DNA from 3 places in the Candidatus Thiodiazotropha endoloripes genome. Region 3 is predicted to be linked to each of the others. Evidence: predicted binding sites of a transcription regulator. Region 3 holds the regulator's gene; each other region holds the start of a gene.

Region 1 (10,007 bases), 170 kb from region 3:
AATAGCCATCAGTGAAACCTCCTATAGTCGCCGCATCTTGCTGCGGCCGGTATAAAAACATTCAATCCAACCGGTCTGCTGTTGCCGGTTTTTCGTTATGAACAAGAACCCCGATAACCGTTAAGCCCAGGGGTATGGAAACAGATCAGCGACTTGTGTCCGACCCCGTTCTCCGCCAGGCTTTTACTCATATCGGGTGTTGACGGTTTGCCGTCGATCTTCCACTCCACCTGCTCCCAGTTGACCGACTGATAGTCTGGGTGCATGCCGTAATAGGTGGGTATCAGCTCTTCAATCAGCGCACCGAAAGGCATCTCCGGGGGCAATGGAAAAGCGATCGCCGAACAGAAGCTCAGATGCTCCTCCCAGTGCAGGTAGACCACCTGGTTGCCGTGAAAATTTTCATGTCTGTCGCGGATATCAACCGCTTCTTCGTAACCGGGTTTAAGCGCTACAACAGCCATCTAAACCTCCTCTCTCTTGATCTCGTTGGTACCACCCGCCATCACGAACCGATGGTGGGTGAATTAAGGCCTTAACCGGCCACTTTCTTACGTGCAGCCTGCCAGGCATCCCACTGCTGTTGATCCGGCGAGCCGCTGTAGTCCAGGTTGTCGGTACCGTTATCCATGTGATACCACTTCAATACATCGCCCAGATCCGCTCCGCCGCAATTGCCTTGGAAAATCTGGTGCACAGGCAGCCAGGCCTGGGCAAACTTCTCCGGCTCGTTCTCGAAGATGTCCTTACAACCATCGGAACAGAAGTGGTAGCGTTCGCCCTTGTATTCGGTACTGCGGAATCCGATCTTGGTGGGATCACCGGGCTCGGTGTAACCCATGGGGATCTGGCAGGTCTGGCAGAGCTGCGGCAGGGCGTTGTTGTAGAAACGTTCACCCTTGGCCTCCATCTCCCGCCACATCTCGAAGCGAGGACGGTAGTATTTGTCGAAGGTGTTGGGATATTTCTCCGACAACCAGGCCATCTCTTCATCGGTCGGCAACCAGGTATGGAAACCCGCCGCCTGGGTATATTGATAAAAGATCGCCCAGTTCTGATGGGAGATGTGTTCCGCCTCTTCGGTGGCGATATCCGCATACTTGGGAACCCGCAGACCGTAGCGGGATAGATCTTCAAACAGCGCACCCCCCGCTTCGGTGAAGTAGATCTCCCAGGCCTCCTTCCAGGACATGATCCGTTTCGGCAGCATGTAGTCCATCATCATCGCCACCAGTCCCAGCATCTTGTGGCCGCGCCAGAACCATTTGTCCACCCACTTCTGCACGATCGGCAGATTGTCCGGGTGCTGTTCCAGCATGAACTTGATCACCTCGATGCCCAGGGTCATGTGACGCGCCTCATCGGACTGAGCCGAGAAGCCGAAGGTCACCGTGGCCAGGTCGCCGTTATAGGCGGCGCCGGACATGAAGGGCACAAACAGCAGGTTGGTCAGCACATATTCGAATGCGAAAGAGATCGCTGTGAAGAACTCGAAGGGACCAGCGGTACAGGCATCGTCGAAGAAGGACTTCGGCACCGACAGATACCAGACCCGATCGTGCATGTGGGGGAATTCAGCAAAACCATCGAAGTACTTGTTGTAGTGGCTGATGGTGTGAATTTGGGTCTGCGCATGACGCAGCTCATCCAGGGACTGCATCTGTGCCGCCACCCGGGGACCGGCGCCGCGGATATGCCGACCCAGATGGGCAAAATGGCGATGCGCCTGATACTCCAGCGGTGTCACACCGGTGAGAAACAGCTTGATCGCATTCACATAGCGGGCGTCGGAGATGCCGAGCTGGCCATTGTTCTGGGCGAAGGAGTCGAGTACCGCATAGAGTTTGCGCTCCTTCTCGCCCTGGTATTTCCAGTAGGCATCCATGGTCAGGCGGAATGGGTCTTCCCATTTCGACCAATCGGTGATCTTGATCCCTTCGAAGGTATCGTAGGGAAATACATCATCCATCTTCTGGTAACTGGTCTCCCAGTCCAGGCCTCGGGTCATCAGCGCATAGCGCTGTTTCAGGTTCATTTTTTTCTTGCGTGGGGGTGTCATTGGATAGCTCCTCCGGTGTTAACCCGAATGTTTTTATCCGGGAACGCGATGATCGTGCCGTTCTCGGCGTTCAGTTGTGGATTTGCGATTGAATCAATAGCCTGAGCTATTGATGATTGAGCAAATACCGCAGCTGCACGTCGAGAACGGTGCGAGAGCGCGTTCAGCAATTGCCGGTAACACATAGTGGTTTACTGATATCTGAAAAAATCATTTTCAAAAACCATGAGTTAATTTGAATTAGAAGCGGCCGGGTGAAACATTCGGGTTAAGCGCCCCAGGAGAGGACCAGCTCTTCATCGTCCTCATCCAGGCTGCCGCCCATGGATACGATGGTGAGATGGATCTCCTGTGGATCCCAGTCGCGACCGATGCGTTCGGATACGGACTCAGCCTTGACCACCAGGCGCTCCGGACAGTCGATCTTGACTGCACCGGGCATGTAGTTGGCGTTGGCGCTGGGGTTATCTTCCAGAATCGACTCGATCACGGGACGAGCTTCATCATTGTTTTGCAGGGTTATGGATACGATGCCAGCCATCTCGGTCTCCTGTTAAACGCTCAAGCCGAGTTTGCCGGCCCGCTTATCAAGTTGTTCTTTCACATCGGCGAGGGCGCTATCGGCACCGTCACCCAGCACCATAGCAGCCAGGGGCTGTAAGGCCTTATGGGCCTCATCCCGCCACTGGCCATACCATTTGGAGAGCAACGCCTGGTTCTCATCCGACTCTTTGGCTGCAACTTTAATCACCGCGTCGACCCAACGGTTGTGCTCCGCACTCCAGTCGACCATGAACTCGCAGAGTATCGAGATCGCCGCCGCACCATGCTTCTGGCCCTGGTTATCGAAGTGGTTGTAGACCAGGGGATAGACCAGCCCATCCATCACCAGGAACTGGGCCACCAGCGCCTCGAACCAATCCTTCAACACCAGGCTGTCCTCAACACTCTTACGTACGCCCTGCCAGGCCGGACCATCCATCCACTGGGCTTTCGCATCGTTGAGCAGATCGCCTGTGCCATTGCCCAGAGAGATACCGATACGGGAGAGGATCTGCGCGATACCCAGACGATCACCGGCGGTGAAGATCGCCGCCGAGGTGATGGCGGTGCCATAACCTGCATCGCTGATCGAACAGGCATTCATATTGGCACCCCACTCATAGTGGCGCAGCGGGATCAGATAGTTGACGATCATCTCCCGCCATTCAGGATCGATGTTGGCCAACATCTCCCGCTTCTCTTCAAAGGCGAAGTTGCGATCGGTGGTCTGATGCATGTTGGCCCGGGCGATGGTGTAGGTACCGTAGTAGTACTGACGGGGATCCTTGAACTTGTACCAGTCGGACATCTTGATTTGGGTACGGCCCTCATCGAAGTGCCAGTGCTCCGGCCCCCACAGGGGACGATAGTGAAAATGGGTGGTGGCTTGCAGATCGTAAACCCCCTCTTCATAACGGGAGGCCGGGGCGTCTGAACCAAGACGCCTTGCCACATGGGCGAAGGTGTGGCGCTTGGGCTCCACGTTCATGGTTTTGATATCGATACTCATGGTTGCTCTAATCCTCCTGGGATAGCGGACCTTCCACTAAAGGCTTGGCGACTCCCGGTAGAGACCGGGGCGTTTGGTCTGACCCTCCGCAGTACCGATCTCATCGGCACTGCGGACCAGCCTGGCCTGGTGCTTGTCGCAGAAGATCTTGAAAGCTTCGTGGGGGAGGATCAGCTCAACCGTCAGGTCCTCATCATCGATTGAGAACTCGAACTCGACGAACTTGCCGAGCCGTTCACCGGTGACTCTGATGTAGGCCTGGCCAATTTTCGGGACATATTCCCGCATGACATCCTCCTGTTCTCTCAAATGGAGACCTCTAAAACGGTCTCTCTCAATTTCTGGTCACAAGGGGATTGCAGAAGCTATGCCAAAGTTGGTAAGTGATTGATTTTTATACCATTCACTCTCTTACGCTCGATTCAGAGCAGGAAAAAAATTGATGATACAGTCAAAATCATTTGATCATTTGACGAATTTCATCAAATCATACAACGCCAGGCAGTAAAACATGCTGCAGGCGCACAATCGGAGCGCCTTGACCCTGTCAAATATGCTCAACCTGCCACAAACAGCCTGAAAATTTATTATTTGATTAAAATCCCAGTAGACACTATAAAAATAGGAGCGTCTGGGGGAAGCCATCGAGTTTCCAACAAACACAAATAGAAGCCATACGCTCGCAGGGATGATTTTTTAGTTACCAACTGCAACTCCCCGGAGATCAGGACAGGCGGGGCGGAGGATAGATGTCATCTCAATTGAGTATCTCCGGTCTTCCAATGGAAGAGCGGAACCTGCACCTGACTTTCGACGCGGGACAGATCCTGCTCAACGACCACCGCATGGTATTGATGCATACCCACGCCATGGGGGCCCTGCGAAAAGAGTTGATGGACACCCTGGGCCACGACCGGGCACGGGGCGTACTGACCCGCATGGGTTATGCATCCGGGGCCAAGGATGCGGACCTGGCCCGCAAACTGCTGCCGGAGTCCAATGACGAGGACCTGCTGCTGATGGGGCCGAGACTGCATACTCTGGAAGGAGTAGTGCATGTTAAACCGATCAAGATCGATATCGATATCCGCCAACGCCACTTCTATGGGGAGTTCCTGTGGGAGAACTCCCATGAAGCTTCGGAGCATCTGAAGCTTTTCGGCATCCATCCGGAGCCGGTCTGCTGGACACAGATCGGTTATGCCTCAGGCTACACCAGCGAGATCATGGGACGCTTCATCGCCTACCGGGAAGTAGAGTGTCACGCCAAAGGGGATAAACACTGCCGCATCATCGGCAAGCCGATCGAGGAGTGGGAGGATGCGGACGAAGAGCGACGTCACTACCGCCCGGATCCCATGGCGGAGCAGCTGCTGGCACTGCAGGATGAAGTAAGCCACCTCCGGGACTCCCTGCAGGAGCAGACCGGCATCGGCGATATGGTAGGCAGCTCCCAGGCCTTCAAGGATGCCTGTGACATGCTGCGTAAAGTGGCGGAGAGTCATGTCACGGTGCTGCTGCTCGGTGAGACCGGGGTGGGCAAGGAGATGTTCGCCCGGGCACTGCACAGCATCAGTCCCCAGGAGAAAAACCCCTTCGTCGCCATCAACTGCACCACCATCCCGGAAGAGCTGATCGAATCCGAGCTGTTCGGCGTGGAGAAAGGGGCCTATACCGGCGCACTGCAATCCCGCCCCGGACGCTTCGAACGGGCTCATGGCGGGACCCTGTTCCTCGATGAGGTCGGCGATCTTTCGATGAACGCCCAGGCCAAGCTGCTGCGGGTTTTACAGGAGGGGGAGATCGAGCGTGTGGGTGACACCAGAACCCGCAAGGTGGATGTACGGGTGATTGCCGCCACCAATGTGGATCTGCAGGAGGCGGTCGCTGAAGGACGCTTCCGCTCCGATCTCTACTATCGCCTGAACATCTACCCGGTGATCATTCCACCGCTGAGAGAGCGTAAGGATGACATCGAGCTGCTGGTTGTGCGCTTTCTGGAAAAGTACACCGCCAGACACGGCAAACGGGTCAGCGGGGTGACTGAGCCCGCACTGCAATCCCTGTACGATTACAACTGGCCGGGCAACATCCGTGAACTGGAAAACATGATCGAGCGGGGTGTGATCATCGTGCCGAATGGTCAGGCCATCGATCTCAAGGATCTATTCCCCTGTCTCAACATGAGTAAGGATGCACCCAGCATCATGCCCACCAACCCACAGGAACCCCTGCCGTTGGACTCGCTGGTTGCACAGGTGCTGGATCAATCCGGCAGCATGGAGGCCGTCGAGACACTGATCCTGGAGTCCGCCGTGGAGAAGGCCAACGGCAATCTCAGCCAGGCCGCCAGACTGCTCGGCATGACCCGCCCGCAACTGGCCTACCGCCTGAAGAAACGGGATGGGGATTAGACATATTTCGTTTTTTATGTCTGCCAATGAACACGAGTCAACACAAATGCTACGTGATGTGTCTGATAAACCTTGGCGGCCATATGCAACACTCGTCATTCCAGCTTGTCTTCTTCGATTGCAAGAACACCCAACCACGAACGAGATAGAAGAGATGCACGAAGGGCGAGGAAAAGCAGTTAATCAATTTGTGCTGCCGCGTCCTTTCAAGGATTAGCAATGAGATCGATAATATTCAGAACTCCGATGCCATCTCCTCTTGTTCCCGTCCCGGCACGAGCGAGAAGCGCAGGCAAAAACCGATCAGCGAGCCTGACTGTTTGAGCGCAGCGAGTTTCAGGCACGCCGGTTGCTGCCAAGCATCGCAGCTGACCCGTAGGGGCGTGACGGCTGGGAGCCCTTTCTTTTGGTTACTTTATCTTTTGGCGCAAAAGAAAAGTGACTCGCCCAGGAGGGCGAAACAGGGAGTATCGGATACGAGGGCAATAACGAGTGGCGACAGACTTGATTATTGGTTTTTTAATCGAAGGGTGAGCCATAGCACAACAACGTGATCATTCTGGGTACATCGCCATAATGCATTTATTCCAGACATGAATAGGCATGGGTCAGAGTGGCAGGACTGGTTCAACCAGCCAAAACAACAGAGGTGCAAGAACGGTTTGCCCTTCCCGATTGCAACAGCACAGAAGCGTGCCTGAATCTTAACGAGATAGCCTAAATGTTCAGCCAGATACTCGAAGTCACCCTGCCTGTATTTGGCATTGCCCTGCTCGGCTACCTCTATGGCCGGCTCAACGGCAGCGATATGGACTCGGCCAATCGCATCAACATGAATCTGTTTGTGCCGGCACTGCTGTTCTATGTCCTGTCGGAGAAGATACCCGACTCCCCTGAGTGGCGCTCCATCGCCCTTGGCACCGTGGTCATCGTGCTGGGCTCCGGACTGCTCAGCTGGCCTTTGGCCCGGCTGCTGAATTTCCGATCACGGGTGATTCTTCCCCCCATGATGTTCAACAACTCAGGCAACCTGGGCCTGCCGCTGGCGGCGCTGGCCTTTGGTGAGGAGATGCTGCCCTTTGCGGTGGTTGCCTTCGTGGTCTCCACCAGTCTCCATTTCAGCCTCGGCATCTGGCTGGTCAGTGGTCGCCTGCACCCCATGATCCTGCTGAAGAATCCGGTCTTTCTTGCAACGCTGGCCGGCATTACCGCCCATATCGGCGACTGGCATACCCCGGCAATCCTGTTGCCGGGCCTGGAGATGATCTCCCAGGTGGCGATTCCATTGATGCTGGTCGCCCTGGGGGTCCGCTTGATCCATGTGGATCTCAGCCACTGGCGGGCCGGACTGGCCGGCGCCCTGCTCTGTCCGGCCACCGGCGTGATCAGTGCCATCGCCGCCATTGCACTGCTAGAGCCCTCCGAACAGATGGGCAAAATCCTGCTGCTGTTCTCTGTATTGCCCCCGGCGGTGATGAATTTTCTGCTTGCGGAACGTTATCAAGGTGCGGCAGAGGAAGTGGCTGCGATGGTGGCTTTCGGTAATCTCGCCAGTCTGGCGGTGATCCCCCTCGCTCTGGTCTTCATCCTGTGAATCGTCGCGCAGCGGCTGGCTGGCTGCTTTCAGCCGCAATCGTTGCAGCGGTGGTCCATACACTGACGCCAGTACTCCCAAAAACCGTAACCGGCCTACTCACCTGGGGTGCCGGATTGCTGCTGATAGCGGACATCTCTCCCCAGTCCAGAAGGCAAATTCTGATTCTGATGGCTGTTGGTGCAGTCGGTATCGGCTGGGGACTTATCCACCGGATCCAACCGGACTGGCGGATGATGCTGTCGGGCAACGCACTGCTGCTGAGTATGCTGGCCGCGGTCAGCTTTCTACGACTGATCACCCGACCCGACACCCTGGCTGGAGAGCGCCTGCCATCCGGAAGACGGGCGGTCTGGTCGACCCTGCTCGGGGTTCACCTGTTCGGTGCCGTGATCAATCTCTCATCGGTCTTCATCATGGGTGATCGGATCAGCCGAAAGGGACGACTCAATCGGGCACAAACCGTAATACTGACTCGCGGTTTTACCGCAGCGGCGTTCTGGTCTCCCTTCTTCGCCGCCATGGCGGCCGCTTTGACCTATGCCCCCGGGGCGTCTCTACCGCAGATCTGGTTGATGGGTATACCCCTGGCCCTCTGCGCCCTGCTGTTCACAGCCCTGGGGTGTCAGCACAACCAGCAATTCACCGGCTATCCAATGCACCCGGAGGCACTGTTACTACCCGGTATTCTGGCCATCTGCGTGCTGTTGCTGAACCAGTGGCACAGTGACTGGCATATCCTGGGGATCATCGCTTTGCTGGCGCCCGGATTATCGCTGGCCGTTCTCTTTCTGCGCCATCCGCAACCCCGAACCAGGGCACGGCAACATATCACCACGGATCTTCCCGGCATGCAGAATGAACTTACCCTGTTTCTTGCCGCCGGCGTCATGGCCGCCGGTCTGAATGCGGTCTTCGCCGTCTTTGGCGGTTGGCTTCCTTTTGATCAGTTCAGCGGAACCGAAGCTTCGCTGGTGCTACTGTTCATGGTCACGACCTCGATTCTGGGCGTCCACCCGGTGATCAACATTGCGGCCCTGGGAACACTGCTGGCGCCACTGAATCCGGACGCCTCCCTGTTGGCAATGACCTTCATCGCCTCCTGGGCGATCGGTACCGGCACCAGCCCATTCTCCGGCATCAATCTGGCGATGCAGGGCCGCTATGCTCAACAGAGCGGAGACAGTCTGAAGTGGAACGGGCTCTATGGCGCAGTGATGGTAATGTTATCCATTCTGGTTCTGAATCTATACGACACAACCATACTGCATTAGCCGTTGTTACACAGAACTATGATTGATGCAGAATAACGGAGATAGCGATGAGCAAGGCCATCCTGATCAACGAGCATGGTGCCAGCGACAAACTTCACTATGAAGATGTCCCACTTCAAAAACCCACCGACGGCGAAGTGCTCATCACTCACCAGGCAATCGGCTTGAACTTCATCGATGTCTATCACCGAACCGGCCTCTACCCGCCACCCTCTCTACCATTCATACCCGGCATGGAAGGGGCCGGTATCATTGAAGAGCTTGGTTCTAAGGTAGAAGGCTTCGCAGTCGGTGACCGGGTTGCCTATGGGGCTGGTCCACTGGGCGCCTATGCACAAGCCCGTAACATAACTGCGGAACGACTGGTAAAAATTCCCGACGAAATCAGCGACAGGGAAGCGGCCGCCATGATGTTGAAAGGCATGACCGCTGAATATCTGATCTGCCGCACCTACCAGGTCAAAGCGGGTGAAACCATCCTGGTGCACGCGGCATCCGGAGGTGTCGGACAGATTCTCTGCCAATGGGCATCCGCAATCGGCGCCACGGTGATCGGTACCGTTGGCAATGCGGAAAAAGCGGCTAAGGCAGAAAAACTCGGCTGCAGATACACCATCAACTACCGCAATGAAAACATCGAACAACGGGTCATGGAGATTACCCAAGGTAGAGGCTTGCCCGTTGTCTACGATTCAGTCGGCCAGGATACCTTTGAGGCTTCATTGAACTGCCTCGCTGCCAGAGGCCTGCTGGTCTCTTTCGGTCAATCGTCCGGCAAAGTACCAGCGTTCGACATCACCAGACTGAGCCAGCAGGGTTCACTCTACATCACCCGTCCGACCCTGATGGACTATGTCAAAAGCAGCGACCAGCTTCAGCGCAGCGCCCAGGCACTCTTCGATATTTATAAAAGCGGTAAAGTGGCCATCAACATTGGCCAGACTTATGCCTTAAGCGAGGCACGACAGGCTCATGACGACCTGGAAAACAGATTGACAACAGGTAGTACGGTACTGATTCCCGATTAGTTCCGGCTTAGGAGTCTGGATATAAACCCGCCACCAGAGTAAAAGCTGAATCGGTAGTTTTCATCAATTCGATGATGTGATCTCAC
Region 2 (10,007 bases), on a different contig from region 3:
TGTTGTGGATTGATCATGATCAGTGTGAGTAGGCCTTAGTGCAGTGAAAGTTCCATGGCCAACATTTTGTCGGCACAGGTCTGGGGGTCGATGGTAAAGCTGCCATTGGCCAGTGCCTGCTGCACGGCTTCAACTTTCTGCGCATCGACAATCGGCATATTGGCAATGCGTCCTTCGAGCTCCTGAAGTTTGCCCGCGTCTCCAGTGATATTGAGGCTGTCGCCTCCTCCTGTGGTAGAAGTAGCAGTAGCCCCTTTGCCACCTTGCGCCTTGCCGCTGCCTTTTGCTTTGCCACTTTTTCCCGTACCTTTCAGACTACGGCTTGAAAGACTGTTGATTTGAATGGGCATCGCGATACCTCAGTTACCTGGATCTGGACTATTCTGCCATGGGCAGTGATTATTCCAATCATGATTTCAGTTTTTTTACATCTTGATATGTGGATTGTATACCTCAGTCGACCATCACCAAACCTTTTGATACCACTCTTGCCTCTACCTTTTTTTTCGATTTGGTGTTCATGACCGTTATCAGATCCCCCGGGTTACCCTGCTTCATGGCCTTGCCCTGCATCCGTACCTGGATGCCTCCGGCACCGGCCACAATGGTAACCGGGTCGCCGCGTTTGACCGTTTTTCTCACCACCAGCATGGATGGTGTGACCACCTGGCCGCGGCGAATGGTGCGCTTCGAAGTCTGACCTGCAACTTCTTCGGTGGTCTCGAAATAGCCTCTCAGCAGATGACTGGTATCTGAGACTTTGATCTTCAGATCCTCGTTGGTGATCGCCTGTCCCCGGGGCAGGTCGCGAACCGCAACCACCACCGGTGCCTCGATCGAGACATTGGCAGAGATGTAGATCGACCAGGGGCTGGGTGTCTGACAGCGTACTCCTACGGTTGTACGGCCGAGTTTGACCCCGCCCGGTGGACTGTATGCCTCCAGCGGCGCTTCACAACGGGCCAGTTTGAGGCGGTGGTCCAATGGGGTGACTTTCACTGTCGCCCCCGCCGTATCCTGGACCAGCGTCGTCTCCAGGTAATTTTTAGCAGCCTCGGCAATCGCCTGGTGGGCGTGGTGTTCGCTGTTCAGTGGCTGGCCCGATAAACTGCCGGATAGCAGCAGTCCCAGTAGCAGCGTACAGCCAAGCGTGAAAGGGTTGATCATTCGGATTCTCCAAGCTGTTCCATTGTAATAATGCAAACAATGTGCCGAAAAAGTCGGCTGTTGAAGTGGGCCTAAAGGTCAACGCTGACACGCCGCCATACTTATTACTGTATTTCAGCAAAATCTGCATATTTAAGGTGGCAAACCATGGCGTCAATGTTAGACAGTGTTGACCAAAGGACAAAACTGGCCGGACAAAATCGTCTTGAGCTCTTGCTGTTTCGTCTTGCGGGGCGTCAGGTTTTTGGCATTAATGTGTTCAAAGTGAAGGAGGTTGTGCAGTGTCCTCCTCTGACGGCATTGCCGAGTGCCCATGAGAATATCCGTGGTGTGGCCTCGCTGAGGGGGAATAACATCCCGGTGATGGACCTGTGTCATGCCATTGGCGGACCCAAAATGGGTAATGCCACCGACTATTTCATCATCATCACGGAATACAATCGTCGTCTGCTGGCATTTCTGGTGGGCAGTGTGGAGCGTATCGTCAACACCCATTGGGAAGATATACTGCCGCCACCGCAGGGGGTGGGCCGCAACAGCTATATGACAGCGGTTACCGAGATTGAGGGGACCCTGGTTGAGATCATCGATGTTGAGAAGGTGCTGAGTGAGGTGCTGGGTATCGATGAAGAGATCACCATACCGATCGATACCGAAGGGGCTGATCTTGAGGCCTACAAGGTACTGGTGGTGGATGACTCCATGGTGGCCCGCAATCAGATCAAAAAGGTGCTTGAAGAGATCGGACTTGAAACCATTCTGGCGAAGGATGGCAGAGACGCCCTGACGCACCTTGAGGCCTGGTCGGAAGAGGGTAAGGTGAGTGATTGGCTGGCCATGGTCATCTCGGATATCGAAATGCCGAAAATGGATGGGTACTCCCTGGTGAGCGCCATTCGTGATAATCCCAAGCTTTCCGATCTGTATGTAATCCTTCACTCTTCACTGAGTGGTGTGTTTAATGAGAGTATGGTGAAGAAGGTAGGAGCGAATCAGTTTCTTGCCAAGTTCATGCCCGATGAGCTGGTTGGTACCGTAACCAAACGAATGAAAGAAATTTCTTAAAAATTAAATATCTAGGCGTAAAATAAAAATTTCTATCATGTACAATCGAAACGCGGCCATTTCGTCTGCTGACTATGATGCATTTAAGGATTTTCTCCAGCAGGCCTGCGGTATTCTGCTGGGAAACGGCAAGGAGTACCTGGTCTCGAGTCGTTTGAGCAGTGTCATGAAAGAGGCTGGTATTGCCTCCCTTGGTGAACTGCTGAAGCAGATCAAATCCCCCATACACTCACGCCTGAAGGTAAAGGTCATCGATGCCATGACCACCAATGAGACCTTCTGGTTTCGCGATATCGGACACTATATCCTGCTCAAGGAGACCATCCTGCCGGATCTTAATCAGCAGATGGGCGGCTCCATCCGAATCTGGTCCGCCGCCTGTTCCAGTGGCCAGGAACCCTACAACATCAGCATGATTGCCGATGAGTACCAGGCTGCAAAGGGGCGGGGCCGACAGGTTCAGATTCAAGCCACCGACATCTCCAGCAAGATCCTCGATGAAGCCCGGGCGGGTGTCTATTGCGGTCTTGCGGTTGAACGGGGATTGACCCAGGAACAGCGGCAGCGCTTTTTCAATCCGAAAGGGGATTGCCTGGAAGTGAAGCCGGAGATCAAGCGGCGGGTCAGTTTCAAGCCGATGAATCTGGCCGACAGCTTCCACACCATGGGTCGCTTTGATGTGATCTTCTGCCGTAACGTACTGATCTATTTCTCAAACGATCTGAAAAAAGACATCGTTGAGCGGATGGCGGATATCCTCAATCCCGGTGGTTATCTGTTTCTCGGTTCCACCGAATCGATCAATCAACTGACCAATCGTTTCGAGATGAAAGTGGGGCATGGGGGCATCTCCTACCGACTGAAAGGGTAGTCTCAACAGGCCTAAGGCTATCGTCGTCTTTGGCAGGCCCCTTCCTGTCAATCTCAAGCCAGGCGTTTTCATCCTGTCCGGATCATCAAGCCAACGGCAAAGCTTGCCGTTCTGCGGCAGTCGCTTGCCGTTGCACAGGTCGGTAGGCTGCACGCACACTCATTCAATACAGCAATCACCTGCTTTTTCAGCCGTTTAAAGTGATTGGCATGCTCCCTGCTACTTGCTCTGTGAGTAATTTCATCCAGTGGAGCATCTGATGGACTTCGACAACCTCTTCGGCATACATGAGCGGGCCCTGGTTCTGCGCTCCCAGAGAGCGGAGATTCTTTCCGCCAATCTGGCCAATGCCGACACTCCGAATTACAAGGCGAGGGATATCGATTTCAAAGCGATGTTGCAACAGCAGATGGGCGATGGCATGCGCATGGCAACCACCAACAGCGGTCATATCCAGGCGGAATCAGGAACCGTGCCACCGGCACAGCTGCTCTATCGGGTGCCCAGTCAGCCTTCACTGGATGGCAACACGGTGGATAGTGAGCGTGAGCATGCGGCCTTCGGTACCAATGCCATCGAATATCAGACCAGTCTCAATTTCGTCAACAGCAAGATCAGTGGTCTTCGCAAAGCGCTGAAGGGTGAATAGTCATGTCCATCTTTAAGATCTTTGATACCGCAGCAACCGGCATGAGCGCTCAGACGCTGCGTATGAATCTGGTGGCCAGCAACATGGCCAACGCAGATGCGGTCAGCAGCAGCCTCGGTGAGACCTATCGTGCCAGACAGCCGGTGTTTCAAACCATGCTCGATCAGTTCAATCCGGATGCGGTTGCCCATGGGGTTCGCATGGCCGGTGTGGTGGAGAGCGATGCACCGCTGATTCAGGAGCATGCACCGGATCATCCGCTGGCCAATGAAGAGGGTTATATCTTCCGTTCCAACGTCAATATGGTTGAAGAGATGGCTAACATGCTCTCAGCCTCCCGTTCCTATCAAAGCAACGTGGAAGTGGCGAACTCCGCCAAGCAGTTGTTGCTTGCCACCCTACGCATGGGTCAATAAGGAGACCGTTATGACAACCGGCATCGTTTCCGCATACAACCAATATGAAGACATTGGCCTGGTCAGAGAGCCAGAGACCAATCAGTCCGAACAGGGACAGCTCGGTCTGGAGGACTTCATGAATCTATTGGTCACCGAGCTGACCCATCAGGACCCTTTCAAGCCGATGGAGAACTCCGAGATGGCCACCCAGGTCTCTCAATTTGCCACCGTATCCGGGATTGGGGATCTGAATGACTCGTTTAATGATCTACGTGGCGCCTTGACCTCCAACCAGGCTCTGCAGGCGGCCAGTCTGGTGGGTCGGGATGTGCTGGTTGAAAGCAATGTGGGTGTGTTGAACGAAGGTGAGACCGTCCAGGGGAGTCTGGTACTGCCGGCCTCGGCCAGCAACATCACCCTTCGGGTTACCAACAGTGCCGGCGAACTGGTGCGTGAGCTGCCGCTTGGCACCCATGAGGCGGGTAACCTCTCCTTCAGTTGGGACGGCTATGACGATGCCGGCCACTATGCGGGTGACGGTTATTATCAGATCAGTGCTACCGCCAGCGTCGATGACGCGGAGATGGCGCCCACGGTGCTGGTATCGGCTCAGGTGGAGAGCGTCAATCTGGGTGGTTCAGGTGGTATCCAGCTCAATCTGGATGGCCTGGGTCAGGTCTCCATGAATGACGTGGTACAGATTCAATAAATAAAGGTTTTTAGATTGGATGGGCGGTGTCCATTCAGTGAATAGACAGGAGAAAAAAGATGGCATTTCGTATCGCACTGAGTGGTCTGGATGCAGCTTCCACCGACCTGGAAGTTACCGGACACAATATCGCAAACGCCAGTACCGTTGGTTTTAAACAGTCCCGCGCCGAGTTTGCGGATATCTATGCCAACTCGATCAGCGATGTGAGCAGTTCGGTGCCAGGTCGTGGTGTAAGGGTGACCCGGGTTGCCCAGCAGTTCTCTCAGGGCAGTACCGAGTTCACCTCCAACAATCTCGATATGGCAATCAATGGTGAGGGCTTCTTCGTAATGGAAGACTCGGCTGGTGATCGCGCCTATACCAGGGCAGGGGCATTCTCCGTGGATCGTGACGGTAACGTGGTTGATCAGACCGGCGCCAGGTTACAGATTTTTCCACGTATCGGCACAACTGGCAGTCTGTTCAACACCGGTTCAACCGTCGACCTCAACCTGCCGGTGGTTTCGGGTACACCGCAAACCACATCCAGCATCGAGGCAACCCTGAATCTGAGTGCTTCCGAGCAACCGCCTGCCGTAACCCTGGATCCAACAGCGCCGACCTTTACCTTTCCACCCGATCCTTTGAGTTACAACCACTCAACTGCAACCACCATCTATGACTCACTGGGAACAGCGCATACCGCAACCATGTTCTATGTCAAAGTGGCGGACAATCAGTGGAACGCCTTCACCTTCGTGGATGGTAGCAATGTCACTGTGGGTGGTAATGCGTTTGCCGATGTCCAGTTCAGCGATACCGGCTCACTGGCCGTCAGTACCGGTGATGTGGATGCTCTGGGTAATGTGTTGATCGACGATTTCAACCCGGGTGGTGGTGCGGCTGACATCAGCGGTCTGACCTTTAACTACAGCTCCACCTCCCAATTTGGTTCTGGATTTGCCGTAAACGAGCTCTCTCAGGATGGATTTACCTCTGGACGATTGAGTGGTGTGGATGTGGACGATTCCGGTGTGGTATTCGCCCGTTTCACCAACGGTCAATCCGAGCCCTTGGGTAAAATCGCCCTGGCCCGTTTCTCGAATAATCAGGGGCTGCGCCAGATCGGTGATACCAGTTGGGCGGAATCCTTCGCCTCGGGGGATGTACAGATCGGTGAGGCCGGAACCAGCAGTTATGGATTGATCCAGTCCGGTGCCTTGGAGAACTCCAATGTGGATCTGGCCAAGCAACTGGTTAATCTGATCACGGCACAACGCAACTTCCAGGCGAATGCCCAGGTGATCACCACAGCGGATGCAGTAACACAGACCGTTATCAATATCAGATAGTGATAACTTCTGATTGACTATCAAGGTTCGTAGGGTGCGGCATACCGCACCCTACGCCCGATCACCTTTTACCCCCCCCCCCAACACCCTGGCTATCTCCACGCCTTGATTCACTGACTGGATTTGGTCAGGAAGCGCTCGATGCAGGTGATAACCTCGGTACTCTGCAGAATGCGCATGTGGCCGAGCCCTCTGGTTATCTGGAGTTCACTGTTCTTCCAGGCGGTGTGTACCGCTCTGCCGTTGGAGACAGGGATGTATCGATCCCGCGAGTCATGAATGATCAAGCCAGGAATATCGGCAGCACTGACCCACTCCTGCATGGAAAGCCTGGACCACATCGCTTCACCAAATCGCATCTCAAGTCGGTGTTTCAGCTGATTGACTACGGCACTGTCCATTCTCAGGATTTTGATAAACTGCTGCAATAGGGTGGTGACATCCCTAGGTGGTGAAATACAGACTACAGAGTTCGCACGCGCACCATTTGCGATTGCGTGCATGGCGCACATGCCGCCAAAGGAGTGGGCGACTACGGCCGTATCTTCGCCGGACTCTTGCAGCAGTTGAGTGATTAAGTCGCTGATTTCAAGGATGTCCGTGCTATTACCAGAAGAGTGACCATGTCCTGGCGCATCAAATGCGGTGACCTGGAAGCCCCGAGCCACCAGCGCCTCCACCAGCAAGGTCATCTGTCCGGCATTGCCGTTCCACCCATGCGTAAGCAGCACAGGTGCACCCTTGCCCCATCGATAGATGCAGACTGACTTGTTAGCAAATTTTCTGACTTCAGTAGTAGCCCGTTCCAATACCCGTTGCTCATCAACTGTTACGGGACGATGCTGGGTGCGATACCAGAAGAAGGTGGCCAATCGTCCGGCCAGATAGGGAGAGACCCCTGTCAGGGCGGAGAACGCGAACTGAATCGGTGTGTGTTTGGGCCCGTTTTTGCGTTTGTCTGGTGCGGATATGGCTTGTGCGGTCGATAGGGGCATCTTCGTTCTCCTCAGGGCAGATTACCGGTGTTGAAAAAAATATAGTCTTGGACTAGGTTGTCAGTAAGAGTCATAAATGACATTTTTAATGCCATATTCGCCAACATGAAAACGACCGTTTCCGTCGCCATCGTAGTGATAGAAGAGTGCATGGCCTCAGCCATCGCCGGTTCCATCGATATGCTCTACGCGGCCAACAGAATCAGTGAGGCGATGGGCAAACAGCAACTGCCCCGTTATGAGTGGAAAGTGGTTTCCGTGTCAGGCCTGCCGGTAAAAACCGGCAATGGCATGCTGCAGGCGGTGGATTGCAGCTTAAAGGGAATACGCCCTGTGGATGTGGTCTACATACCCGGAATGTCAGTCATCGATGAAACCCGCCTGGTCAGCATCCTTGAAAACAACCGGCCGCTGGTCAACTGGCTGACCAAGCGCGCTGCCGGGAAGAGCCTGATCACCAGCAGTTGCACCGGCAGTTTTTTCGTTGCTGAAGCCGGTTTACTAAAGGACAAGCAAGCCACCACTGGCTGGCCCGTGGAAGGTCTGTTTGCGGCCCGATATCCGGATGTCCGGCTGGAGAGTAGTGAGTTGCTGGTGGCCGCGGATTCCATTCTCAGTGCCGGTGCTTCCACCTCCTATCAGGACTTGATGCTGGAAGTGATTCGACGTTTCAGCAATCACCGGGTTGCCCATTTGACGGCCCGTTACCTGTTGCTCGACAGCAGTCGACACTCGCAGGCAGCTTTTCGCGTCAGCAGCGTGCGTAAATATGATGACCCGGTGGTTACCAGGGCTCATGAACTGATGCAGAAGAATCTGAGTGATCCGCAACAGGTTCCTGAACTCGCCGCATACTTGAATGTCAGTGATCGGACACTGATCCGGCGATTTAAAAGCGCAACGGGTCAGGGGCCGAATGCCTGTTTGCAAAGCCTAAGGATCGACCGGGCAAAGTGGCTGCTTGAGAGTACAGGCAAGTCACACGAAAGCGTCGCCAACAGTGTCGGTTACACGGACATCAGCTCGTTCAGGCGTCTGTTCAAACGTAGTATCGGCATGACCATGGGTGAATATCGAAAACGTTTTAGGAGCAGACGCCAGATTGGAAGAGCGTCCCCGTTGCACAGATCCCGAAAGACTGACTGACTGGATGGTTTCCGGCTCAAGCAATTGGTTAGGAAAGGTGATTCTCTGTTAACACTGATTGACATATCTGAACTCACTGGATCTGAGCGCTAAGGTGTTGTGAATAGGGATGATTGATGACATTCGTTAATTGTCGGATTTTTTTACACTAAAATGATGTATCGTCAAAAATTGATCCAATTTAGTAAATTATTTCCTATTATTATGTGGTGTTGCCTGTAAATACAGTGAGTTATAAATAATGGCAGCATATTTGCGTGTATAACTGGAATTGAGCAATCGATATTTAGGTAATGTTCGAATGAATAGATTTCAAATACTTACTGCAGTTTGCCTGCTGACCGTAAGTGGCTTTGCGCACAGTAATTTAATTGTGAACGGTGGTTTTGAGTCACCTGGCATTACCAGTGGATGGACCTATGGTTCGGATCCCACAGGGGGTTGGCAGGGCGACAATATCGAAGTCTGGGCCTCGGGCTTTCTGGGTGTTGATTCTTACGAAGGCAGCCAGCATGGGGAATTGAATGCCCACGCTTACGATGGAACCGCATGGACTATTTATCAGTCATTCGACTCCGTATTGTCTGAAGTGTATGACATCAGCTTTGCCTATCGTGCAAGACGGAATAGCTCGGAAGCCTTTCGAGTAACTTTGCAAGATAGCGGCGGTACTATTCTGGATCAGCTCGTGGACGATCATGTTACGGGTCAGTGGAATCATTTTGCCGATAGCTTTTTGGGTACCGGTGACGAAATCACATTGACCTTTACCTCAGTCACCCCGACGGCAGGCACTGCAGGCAATTTCCTCGATGCGGTTGAAGTGACGAATGTGCCTGAGCCATCGACCCTTGCACTGTTTGGTGTCGGCTTGGCTGGATTGGGATACAGATCCCGTCGGCGTAAGCAAGCTTAAACAAAACTCCAGAACCTGGTTTAGGAAATCCAGCTTCGTCTGAAGCTGGATTTTTTTTGCAGAGTATGGCTGGGAAGAATAAGCAACCAGACTAAGTTAAACTAGTACCAGAGTTAAGTATCATTTAAGATTATTAAACCACCTATGAGCTACATGGGTTAAAGCCTATTTCCAGTTATAGGTCACCGATCAAGCCTTGGGAATATGCAGGAGTTAGATGGTAGTCCTGCTGACTCACGAGAGTCAGCTCGTGATGCCTGCTCTAAGTTAAGATTATCAGAATACGATTAGCTGTCTAACAATCAACTTCGCCCGTTAAATAAAAACCAAGAAGCGATTTCTCAAAATGTGGTGAAATATGAGTAAGCCGATCATTATTCTTTGGACTGTATTAAGCTTTGTAGTATCGGGAATATTCGTTTTTTATGGATTAATGTTGTTGCAAGTTGAGCAGTTACCCCCATTATCATTTATTGCCGCTACAGTGGCGTTGAGTTATGGGTTGGCAACAATCTATTTATTATCACAAGCTTGGACAAAGACTGATACGAACTTAATACAAATTACCAAGTATATAGTTGTAGCAATGTTCATCGCCCAGGTTGTTCTTAATCTTGATGTTGGGATGATAAGTAGTTTTGAATGGCTCGGTCTTCTGGTTTTATCGTTAATGATTGGTATCAATTGGTTCTCAATCAAGAGTGTTACTGAATACCATAACCAGGCCTGATAAATATCTCTTACCTGCCGACTGTCT
Region 3 (10,007 bases):
TAAGTGAAACTGTAAAGAAAAATAATTCGGGCGTTTACCTACGTAATTCTACGTATGCTTGACTGACGTCAGTTATCTATTTATTACTGGAGTCACTTGATTGCTGAGTCGAAGGCATGGGGATCGAAGGCTTTACACTAAACAAATCACAATCTAACATCTCCTTTAGGACAGCCATCTGTGTGGATACCAATTCCATTAGGCCACTTTAACTGACAAATATTTGAAGAATATTTACTTAAAATTGCACTCTTTTGCAGCAGATAGAGATCCAGAACGCCCGCCACAATTGAACTGCAATGCTCAGCCAGTTAACAATTAAATTATTATAATATTCATAAGCCCTCATCTAAATAGAACTATAACGAGGATCGAGAGGTTAGATTTATTTCCATGAGCGATTTAGACAGCCAATTAAAAGAATTGCGCCGACAGGCAGAGAAACGGCTGCAAGACTGTAAGAATGACTCAGTGGAAATACAGCCTGAACAGTTGGCCGAACAGATCCACGAACTGGAAGTTCATCAAATTGAACTTAAGATTCAAAATGAAGATCTACAACGCAGCCAGATGGAACTGGAAACCTCCCGGGATCAATATGCAGAGTTGTTTGATTTTGCGCCTGTAGGCTATCTGATAATTGACAATAAAGGCCGGATTGTTCGCACCAATCTACTGAGTAGTGAAATGTTTGGTATGAACAGATTTCAAATGGCTGGGGTCTTCTTCTATACGTTTGTCACCAAGGAATATCGGAGAGAACTGTTTCGACACTTCCAACATGTATTCAAAGATCAAATCAGAAAAACCTGTGAAGTGAAAATTGCATTGAACGATGGGACAGTATTTTTCGCCAAAATGGATAGCGTGGTACAGCCTCGAGGTGAGAAAGATAAGCTTCAATGCTTAACCCTCATAACCGATATTACCAAACTCAAGAAGACTGAAGTTACCAACAAACAGGCGAGGCAGGCAGCTGAAGATGCGAGCAGAGCCAAGTCACAATTTCTTACAGCAGTAAGTCATGATCTTCGCCAACCTTTACAAGCAATGACTACTATCAGTGATTTACTGAAAAGAAAACTCACTGACAAAAAAAATCTTGATTTGGTTAACAATCTATCCAGTTGCCTGATTAGTATGACTGAGTTATTCAATACTCTGCTCAATGTCAGTCAGTTAGAATCAGGCTCAATTGAACCTGAACTAAAGACATTTTATGCGAACGAGCTGCTTAATCGATTGGATGTAACATATCGTCCACTCGCTATGGATAAGCAACTGAATCTACGGGTGGTCGACTGCTCTTCAGCACTCCGGTGTGATCCTGTTCTGTTATATCAAATCCTTGATAATTTAGTTTCAAACGCTATCCGCTATACGGATTCAGGTAAAGTACTGGTCGGTTGTAGACGCCGCAAATCGATGTTGCGTTTTGAGATTTGGGATACGGGTATTGGCATACCAGAGAATCAACGCGAACAGATATTTGATGATTACCATCAACTCTACAACCCTGCCAGAGACCACAGCAAAGGCCTTGGACTTGGCCTAGCAATTGCTGCACGAAGCGCGAAACTATTGGGGCAAAAGATAGCACTTAATTCGTGGAAAAATGGATCGATATTTTCGATTGATGCACCACTGATCGATTATCAAACGAACAAATCGAAAAAAACATCAATCAACAACCTCGAAAACACCAAAATTTCAACAACATCACTATTGATCATTGATGACAACAGCATCATTCTCCACTCATTGAGTTATTTGATGGAGAGTTATGGATACAAAGTCACGGGAACAAAGAGTAGTCATGATGCAATGGCTATGATAAAGGATGAATTACGGCAATTTGATTTCATTATTTCTGATTACCGTTTACCAAACGGCGAGACCGGCATAGAGCTTATCAAGAAAATTCGTCAAACATTAGGTTTTAACATACCTGCCTTGCTTATTACCGGAGATCTGGAGATGTCCATGTCACAGGAGTTTGCCGACTCGGGACTGAAACTTCTGCATAAACCAGTCGGAGCAGAAATTTTGAACCAGCATATTCAGGAGATCATGGGCTGAATGTTTTCTAGCCCTTAAAACAATCTTGGGCCTGTTAACACTAATCCAATAGGCCCTAGCGTTATGACCACTATAGATAAAGAGATTCAGCCACTTCAAACTAGGTTTACGTTGTACATTATTTTCATTTTCGGTCCGAAAGCGTCACCGCCAACACGCTTTCACCAAAAATCCTGATTTTTCAAAAACAGCACATTTCATCCGGAGGGACAGACCAGCCACACCATCAAAATTCGTATGGATAGATTGGTAAGTATTGTTTCAATACCCTGATTATCAACCTGGAGAGAAAGTAGCTGCTGACAGAGGAGGGTTTGAGTATCGCCCAGATCAGACTTTAAACCTCGAGAAAGATCCTGTCGAACAGATGCTCATCATCGTTGTCCTCCAACTCTTCCATGAAGATCCTTGTCTTCTGCTGTAGGTCAAACAGGTTGCATTGACGGATCAGTTCCCGGGTTTCCAGCAGTGCACTGGGTTGCATACTGAGCTCCCGCAATCCCAAACCCAACAGCAAACGGACATAGCGGGGATCACCCGCCATCTCACCACACATACTGACCGGGATATCCGCATCCTGAGCCGCCTCGATGGTATAACGGATCAGCATCAGAACGGCCGGATGGAGCGGATCGAAGAGAAAGTTCACCTCTTCATCCATACGGTCCACAGCCAAGGTGTATTGAATCAGGTCATTGGTACCGATGGAGAGAAAATCGAGATAGTGGGCAAAACGTCTTGCCGCCAGTGCCGCTGCCGGTACCTCGATCATGCCTCCGATCGGTATTTCCCGATCGAACGCCACCTCCTCATCGATCAGGTCCTGTTTCGTCTTGTCGATGATGGCAAGCACCTGCTTCAGCTCCTGAACTCCGGAGAGCATGGGAATCATCAGTCTCACAGGCCCTTCAGCTGAAGCTCGCAATATCGCCCTGAGCTGGGGAATGAAGAGCTCAGGCTCCTTCAGACAGAGACGGATCGCGCGCAAACCAAGAGCCGGATTGATCGCCGGCATACAACCAGAATCCGCCATCGTATCGGTGGTTTTGTCCACACCCAGGTCGAGGGTACGAATCGTCAGTGGAATGCCATTCAGCCCCTTAACTGCATCGACATAGACGCCATACTGCTCCTCTTCAGTCGGTGGCGTAGTGCGGTTCATATAGAGAAATTCGGTGCGGAAAAGCCCCACCCCATCGGCCCGGTTCTCCATGGTTACAGGAATATCATCGGGTAACTCGATATTGGAGTAGAGCGAGATTCGTTCACCGTCGGTGGTCAATGCCGGCAGATCGACCTGCTGCCTCAGCTCCACCTCGCGAATTCGCCGGCTCTCGATACGTTGCCGGTAGTAATCGAGTATCCGTTCTGTGGGATCGGCCAGCACCACACCCTGGGCCCCATCGACCACCAGGGGCTCACCCTGACGAAACAGCACAGTCGCCTGATGAACACCCACCACCGCCGGGATACCCAGGCTGCGCGCCAGAATGGCAGTATGGGAGAGAGGCCCGCCGAATTCGGTGATGAAAGCGGCTACCCCCTGGTTTTTCATCATGATGGTCTCTGCCGGCGTCAGATCCCGTGCAACAACAACCCGCCCTTTCAGATCGCCCCGCTGTTCCGGTTTGCCACCGGCCAGAACGAACTGCACATGACCGACCACGTGGTTCACATCATCCTTGCGGGTACGCAGATAGGGGTCGTCCATTTCGTCGAACACCCGTACCAGCTCATCCCGTCGAACCTGAAGTGCCCACTCAGCACTATAGAGTTTTTGCCGGATCAGGCTTACCGTCGCCTGGCTGATCGCATTGTCTTCAAGCATCAACAGATGGGTATCGATGAACTCACTGATATCCTGTGCCGTATCAGAGGGGATCTGATCCCGAACAGATCGTAAATGGCTGGTGGTTGTCAGGAGTGCGGATTCGAAACGATCAATTTCAGCTTCCACCCGCTCCTGGGGAATTTCACGATGAATGATTTCCGGAACACCATGCTGTAACAGGTAGGCCTCACCAATCGCGACTTCCCGCGTGGTTTTGATCCCTATACCCTGACAGGATAGTGTCATTGCTCCTCCCCGAAGCGATCATTGATAAGCACGATCAGCGCTTCCATTGCCTGATCCTCATCACGACCTTCAATTTCCAGCTTCAACATCGAGCCCTTGTTGGCTGCCAGCATCATCACCCCCATGATGCTTTTTCCGTTCACTCTCTGCCCATTGCGATTGAGGAAAACGTCACTCTCATAACTGTTTGCGCAACTAACCAATTTAGCTGCCGCACGGGCATGCAGACCGAGTTTATTTATGATTTCTACTTCTTGTTGCAACATGATATTCAGAATTTATTCAATTGGCCTTTCGCAGCAGTGGATCCCTTCCCTGCCGCCACTGACCGCTTTTTCAGTCAGCGACTTCAGGTCGAGATCGAGATAATTCAGGGTTCGTATCAGCATCGGCAGATTGAGCCCTGAAACCACATTTACACGCCCGCTATCTGCAAGGCTGTAAGCGATATTACTCGGTGTGGAGCCATACATGTCAGTAAACACCAGCACACCATCACCATCATCCAGATTCTCCACCAGCCGGTGTGCCTCTGATTTCATCTGATCAGGATTACACTCGGTGCTCACAGTCAAGGTTTCGATCGGCAACGGTAACTCCACAAACATCTTTTTGACTGTCTCGATCAACGCATCACCGATGCGACTGTGAGTGATCAACAGCAAGCCAATACTCATGACAATTCACGATGACGGCTCATCACCTGCAGTCCTGCCGCTTTAAAATGTTTGACCAGACACTCCACCACATAGACTGAGCGGTGCTGACCACCGGTACAGCCAATGGCAATCGTCAGATAGCTACGCCCATCCGCTTCAAACGCCGGTATCCAGCGTGACAGAAAATCGATCAGATCCGCCACCATCTTTTTGGTTTCTTCCTGCTCATGCAGAAAATCCGCCACCGGTCTATCCATCCCGGTGTAGCTGCGCAGCTCGGTCTGCCAATAGGGATTGGGAAGACAACGCACATCAAACAGGTAGTCTACATCTCTCGGCAGACCATGCTTGAAACCGAATGACTCAAATAGAATCGATACCTGACCACTTTCACCGCCAATCCGATTGCGCACCAGATCCCGAAGCTCATGCACATTGGTGTGAGTGGTATCGATCCTAAGATCAGCCGCCTCATTCAATGGCTGCAAAAGATCCCGCTCATGCTGGATCGCTTCACTGAGCGAGCGTTGCTGATTGGTCAGGGGATGCTTGCGCCGGGTTTCACTAAAGCGCTTGATCAGTGTATCCAGCTGGGCATCCAGGAACAGCATGTTACAGTCGAGACCGCGTTGACGAATACTCTTCACCACCTCCGGCAGATTGGAAATCTGACTGGGCTGACTCCTTGCATCGATACCAACAGCGGTTTTCTTGAAAGTCTCCTCTGGCTCATCGTTTAGATAATCGGAAACGGAAACCAACAGGGAGACCGGCAGATTATCGATACAGTAGTAACCCAGATCTTCAAGGGTATGCAAAGCGATGGTCTTTCCTGATCCGGAAAGTCCGGTGACAATCTGCAGTTTTATCTCATTTGCCATCTCGCTCAGGCCCCAAGACTATTCTTGATCGATGTAGTTTTGTTGACGTTCGATAAAATCCTGGGTTGCATTGTACCCATCCATCTTCAGCAGATGCTGCCTGACGGCAGTCTCCACCAGGATCGCCAGATTCCTGCCTGCCGCAACCGGCAGACTCGTCTGGGGAACATCCACACCCAATAGGGTCCGATGTGAGTGGCACCCCTCCAGGCGATCCATATTTTCGAGTTTTTCATCATCAAAGTGGAGGAGATCTATGATCAAGTGTAACTGTTTATTCGGCTTTATAGCACTATTACCGAAGATAGCCCTGACATTAATCAGACCCAGCCCACGAACTTCAAGAAAATCCTGCAACACCTTCGGGCATCGCCCACTCAATGTGTTCGTGCCTGTCTTATAGAACTCGGTTGCATCATCGGCAACCAGACGATGCCCCCGGGAGATCAGTGCCAGCGCAAGCTCACTTTTGCCGATTGCCGGATCACCGCTCAACAACACACCCTTACCCAGCACTTCCATATAGACCCCATGCAACAACAGGGTCTCACCAACTGGCAGGCTGAATTTCTCCAGCAGTCTATGGATGACATGGTTATCCCCTTTGGGGGTAAACATCAAGGCTGTATGGCTGTTTTTCGCCGACTCCAGGCAAGCCGGCTTGGGCTGCAGGCCATCGGTAAAGATCAGCGCAAGCGGGGAAGAGTCGAACAGGGTTTTCAGAGACTCCAGGTAGCCGGTATCGCCACCATACAGCAGATGCTGCTGTTCCGGAGGGCCAACCACCTGTATCTGGTTCGGACGTATCAGGTTAAGTGGACCTACCGGTTGTTGTCCGTCCGGGGACTCACTGTCCAGAAGGATATTTCCTTCACCACCCTCACCATCCCAGCTGAGCTCAAGTTCACTGGCAAATTCGTCGAAAAGATCGCGAATGGTGTAGTTGGATGGCATCAATCTGATGAGGTTATGGTTTCTCGCTGCTTGATCAACTGAAACAGTTGCTGCGTTGTTTCCGCCTCACGCAGTGCGGTACAAAAGGGGGGGTCATCGAACATTCTGGCCAACTTCGCCAGCAGCTGAAGATGTTCGTCTGTGGCCTGTTCCGGTACCAGCATGGCGAACGCCAGATCGACCGGCTGACTGTCTATGGCGTCGAAATCGACACCATTGGGCATCTGAATGAACGCTGCGGTGGCCTGTGTGACCTGAGACATGCGCGCATGGGGTAGCGCAATTCCTTTGCCCAGTCCGGTACTGCCGAGTCGCTCCCTCTCAAGCAATGCATCGAACACAATATCCTGTGACAGCCCGGGAGCAGCATCGGCCAATCTCTGACCAAGCTGCTCAAGGGCGCGTTTTTTACTGGCTGCCTCCACACCGCAGCCGAGACGTTCCTCAAGCAGAAATCCGTCGGGAAACATGGAGACCTCGCCAGTTCAATCTATCGAAAGTTACTCAACTGCATACTTCACACCGCTACCGGCGCGATGACTCTGCATCTTTTCTTTGTGTTTAATCACCTGCCTGTCCAACTTGTCAGTCAAGCCATCAATGGCGGCATACATATCTTCCTGCACTGAATCAGCGAATACGCTGGCACCGTTCACTTGCATGGTGGCTTCCGCCTTCTGCCTCAGCTTCTCAACGCTCAAGATGACATGCACATTGATTACATTATCAAAATGCCGCTCAAGACGTTCGAATTTATTATCTACATAGCTTTTCAAGGCATCGGTTACTTCCACATGATGACCGGTAACGCTTATTTGCATAATTATCTCCTGTCTTAGATGAGTTGGCTCATCACTCTGACCGACTCGCTGAATCGATTCCCGAAACCATCGATCAGGCTGACCATGAGGCCGGATTCGGCTGGAACCACAACCCCTGTTTTCATAGACATCCTGAGCGGTAGATCAATTCACCTACATCAGTCGTTTACGCTCATTCGACGGCGGTATGCTCATCGATTCACGATACTTTGCCACCGTTCGGCGGGCCACTTTGATGCCCTGTTCCGATAGGATGGCGGCGATCTTGTTGTCGCTGAGCGGTTTGCTTGTGTTTTCAGCGGCAATCAATTTTTTAATCAGTGCTCGAATCGCGGTGGAGGAGCACTCCCCGCCGGCACTGGTGTTGACGTGGCTGGAGAAGAAATACTTGAACTCCAGCGTGCCCCGGGGGGTATGCATATATTTCTGGGTCGTCACCCGGGAAATGGTCGATTCATGCATCTCCAGTGCCTCGGCAATATCCCTCAATACCAGCGGCTTCATAGCCTCCTCGCCATGCTCAAAAAAGCCCCGCTGATATTCAACAATCTTACTCGCAACACGCAGAATAGTCTCATTACGGCTCATCAGGCTTTTAATGAACCAGCGCGCCTCCTGCAGATGGTTCTTAAGAAAGGTGTTGTCATCGCTCTGATCCGCCCGCCGGATCAGGCTGGCGTAGTCATTGTTGACCCGAAGCTTGGGGGTAACCTCCCCATTCAGCTCCACAACCCAGCGGTTGTTGCGCTTGCTGACGAAGACATCCGGAATCACATATTCAGGCTCACTTTTTGCGATTGCCGTGCCCGGATGGGGATTCAGGGTCCGGATCAGCTGCATGATGGCAGCGAGCTCCTGCTGATCCACCTTCATGCGACGTATGATCTGATTCTGATCCTGGGCGGAGAGCAGATTGAAGTGATCCCGGCAGAGTTTTATCGCCTGATCCCGATAGGGGGTCTCTTCCGCCAATTGACGAAGCTGAATCAGCAGGCAGTCCTGGGCGCCCTGGGCTCCGACACCCGGTGGATCGAATGCCTGAATCCGATGCAGTACCGCCTCGACATCCTCCAGGGTCGCTTCCTCATCATTCAGCGAACTCAGAATATCCTGCAGGTCGCCTTTGAAGTAACCATCCTCATCGATACTGTCGATCAGGGTGGTGGCTATCACGATATCCTGTTCGGTGAAAGGGGTCAGGGTCATCTGCCAGACCAGATGGTCATGCAGGGTTACAGCGCCGCTACGCTGTACCAGATAGTCATGGTCTGCGGCATCTCCGCCGCTGCTGGCCGGCGGCAGGTAACTGTCGTAGACATCGGTCCATTCACTGTCCACCGGCAGATCCTCGGTCAGCTGGCTGCTGTCGGTCTGAATCTCCCGCTCGTTATTGATGTCATTCGACCCCTCGACTTCCTTGCTCTCCCGGGTCTGTTCACCAGCCTCCTGGGCATCTCCCTCTTTCTGCAGCTGAGTGCTGAACTCCTCCTCGCCCTCAAGCATCGGGTTGGTCTCAAGCACCTCCTGAACCTCCTGGCTCAGGTCGAGCGCAGAGAGCTGCAACAGGCGGATTGCCTGCTGCAATTGAGGAGTCATGGTGAGATGTTGTCCGAGTCGGAGCTGTAGAGCCTGCTTCATAGCAGAGATATCTTTAAACCTGGTATGTTATTTGTATGTCTTTATTCTCATTTTAGCTAAAAATAGCCGCCTACGGAAAGATTCTTCTTCACTGGGTCGATTCTCCTGGGTTCACACCACACTCCAACTTATTCCATACTGATTGAGACCGCCTTCAGCGCGCCTGCCGCTGCCTGTTTAATCCATTAAAAAACAGTGTTATAGACTCACATCGTAAAATTTTCACCCAGGTAGACACTGCGCACCTCCTGGTTGCCGAGGATCTCCTCGGTGGTTCCCTCCGCCAGCACTTTACCACTGTTGATGATGTAGGCCCGGTCGCATATATCGAGTGTCTCCCTGACATTATGATCGGTTATCAGGATCCCAATCTTTAAGGATTTCAGATGCTGGATGATCTTTTTGATATCGATCACGGCAATCGGATCGACCCCGGCAAAGGGCTCATCGAGCAAAATGAAGGCGGGCTCCATGGAGAGGGCCCGGGCAATCTCCAGTCGGCGCCGCTCGCCACCGGAGAGACTCATCGCCATGCTCTCCCGCAGATGCTCGATACCGAACTCCGTCAGCAACTGGTCACATCGGGCCTTACGTGCCTGGCTACCCAGCTCTTTGCGATGTTCCAGTATCGCCAGAATATTCTGCGCCACCGTCAATCGCCTGAAGATGGAGGGCTCCTGGGCCAGGTAACCGATACCCAGACGGGCCCGCTTGTGCATCGCCTGATCAGTCAGCTCCTCCCCATCCAGATAGATCCGCCCCTGATCCGCCTGCACCAGGCCGACAATCATATAGAAGCTGGTGGTCTTGCCGGCACCGTTGGGCCCCAGCAACCCCACCACTTCCCCGCTGTTGAGGTTCAGTGAGACGCCATCCACCACTCTACGCTTGTAGTACT

What was found. The regulator sigma-54, encoded in region 3, starts transcription at its own class of promoters, with help from an activator protein. The targets are predictions, from matches to a motif close to TGGCANGNTNCNTGCTT.
Region 1: the regulator sigma-54 is predicted to act here: its motif matches at 3,968-3,984, upstream of A3193_RS15540 (phenol hydroxylase subunit).
Region 2: the regulator sigma-54 is predicted to act here: its motif matches at 3,309-3,325, upstream of flgB (flagellar basal body rod protein FlgB).

What each region holds. Positions count from the first base shown of each region.
Region 1 is NZ_LVJW01000006.1:1,078,022-1,088,028, forward strand. Features, by position in the region: gene A3193_RS15515 (catechol 2,3-dioxygenase) at 1-9, opposite strand, end outside; gene A3193_RS15520 (phenol hydroxylase subunit P4) at 96-464, opposite strand; gene A3193_RS15525 (aromatic/alkene/methane monooxygenase hydroxylase/oxygenase subunit alpha) at 536-2,059, opposite strand; gene A3193_RS15530 (MmoB/DmpM family protein) at 2,328-2,600, opposite strand; gene A3193_RS15535 (aromatic/alkene monooxygenase hydroxylase subunit beta) at 2,613-3,611, opposite strand; gene A3193_RS15540 (phenol hydroxylase subunit) at 3,648-3,899, opposite strand; gene A3193_RS15545 (sigma-54-dependent Fis family transcriptional regulator) at 4,361-6,025, shown strand; gene A3193_RS15550 (AEC family transporter) at 6,747-7,619, shown strand; gene A3193_RS15555 (hypothetical protein) at 7,616-8,893, shown strand; gene A3193_RS15560 (quinone oxidoreductase family protein) at 8,941-9,921, shown strand.
Region 2 is NZ_LVJW01000003.1:510,190-520,196, forward strand. Features, by position in the region: gene A3193_RS02335 (flagella synthesis protein FlgN) at 1-17, opposite strand, end outside; gene flgM (flagellar biosynthesis anti-sigma factor FlgM) at 36-350, opposite strand; gene flgA (flagellar basal body P-ring formation chaperone FlgA) at 454-1,167, opposite strand; gene A3193_RS02350 (chemotaxis protein CheV) at 1,315-2,232, shown strand; gene A3193_RS02355 (CheR family methyltransferase) at 2,270-3,103, shown strand; gene flgB (flagellar basal body rod protein FlgB) at 3,363-3,752, shown strand; gene flgC (flagellar basal body rod protein FlgC) at 3,755-4,168, shown strand; gene A3193_RS02370 (flagellar hook assembly protein FlgD) at 4,179-4,859, shown strand; gene flgE (flagellar hook protein FlgE) at 4,919-6,193, shown strand; gene A3193_RS02380 (alpha/beta fold hydrolase) at 6,304-7,188, opposite strand; gene A3193_RS02385 (GlxA family transcriptional regulator) at 7,294-8,334, shown strand; gene A3193_RS02390 (PEP-CTERM sorting domain-containing protein) at 8,636-9,250, shown strand; gene A3193_RS02395 (hypothetical protein) at 9,609-9,980, shown strand.
Region 3 is NZ_LVJW01000006.1:908,544-918,550, forward strand. Features, by position in the region: gene A3193_RS14740 (ATP-binding response regulator) at 394-2,079, shown strand; gene ptsP (phosphoenolpyruvate--protein phosphotransferase) at 2,417-4,156, opposite strand; gene A3193_RS14750 (HPr family phosphocarrier protein) at 4,153-4,422, opposite strand; gene A3193_RS14755 (PTS sugar transporter subunit IIA) at 4,435-4,833, opposite strand; gene rapZ (RNase adapter RapZ) at 4,830-5,696, opposite strand; gene hprK (HPr(Ser) kinase/phosphatase) at 5,715-6,650, opposite strand; gene ptsN (PTS IIA-like nitrogen regulatory protein PtsN) at 6,650-7,120, opposite strand; gene hpf (ribosome hibernation-promoting factor, HPF/YfiA family) at 7,151-7,471, opposite strand; gene A3193_RS14780 (RNA polymerase factor sigma-54) at 7,625-9,109, opposite strand; gene lptB (LPS export ABC transporter ATP-binding protein) at 9,316-10,007, opposite strand, start outside.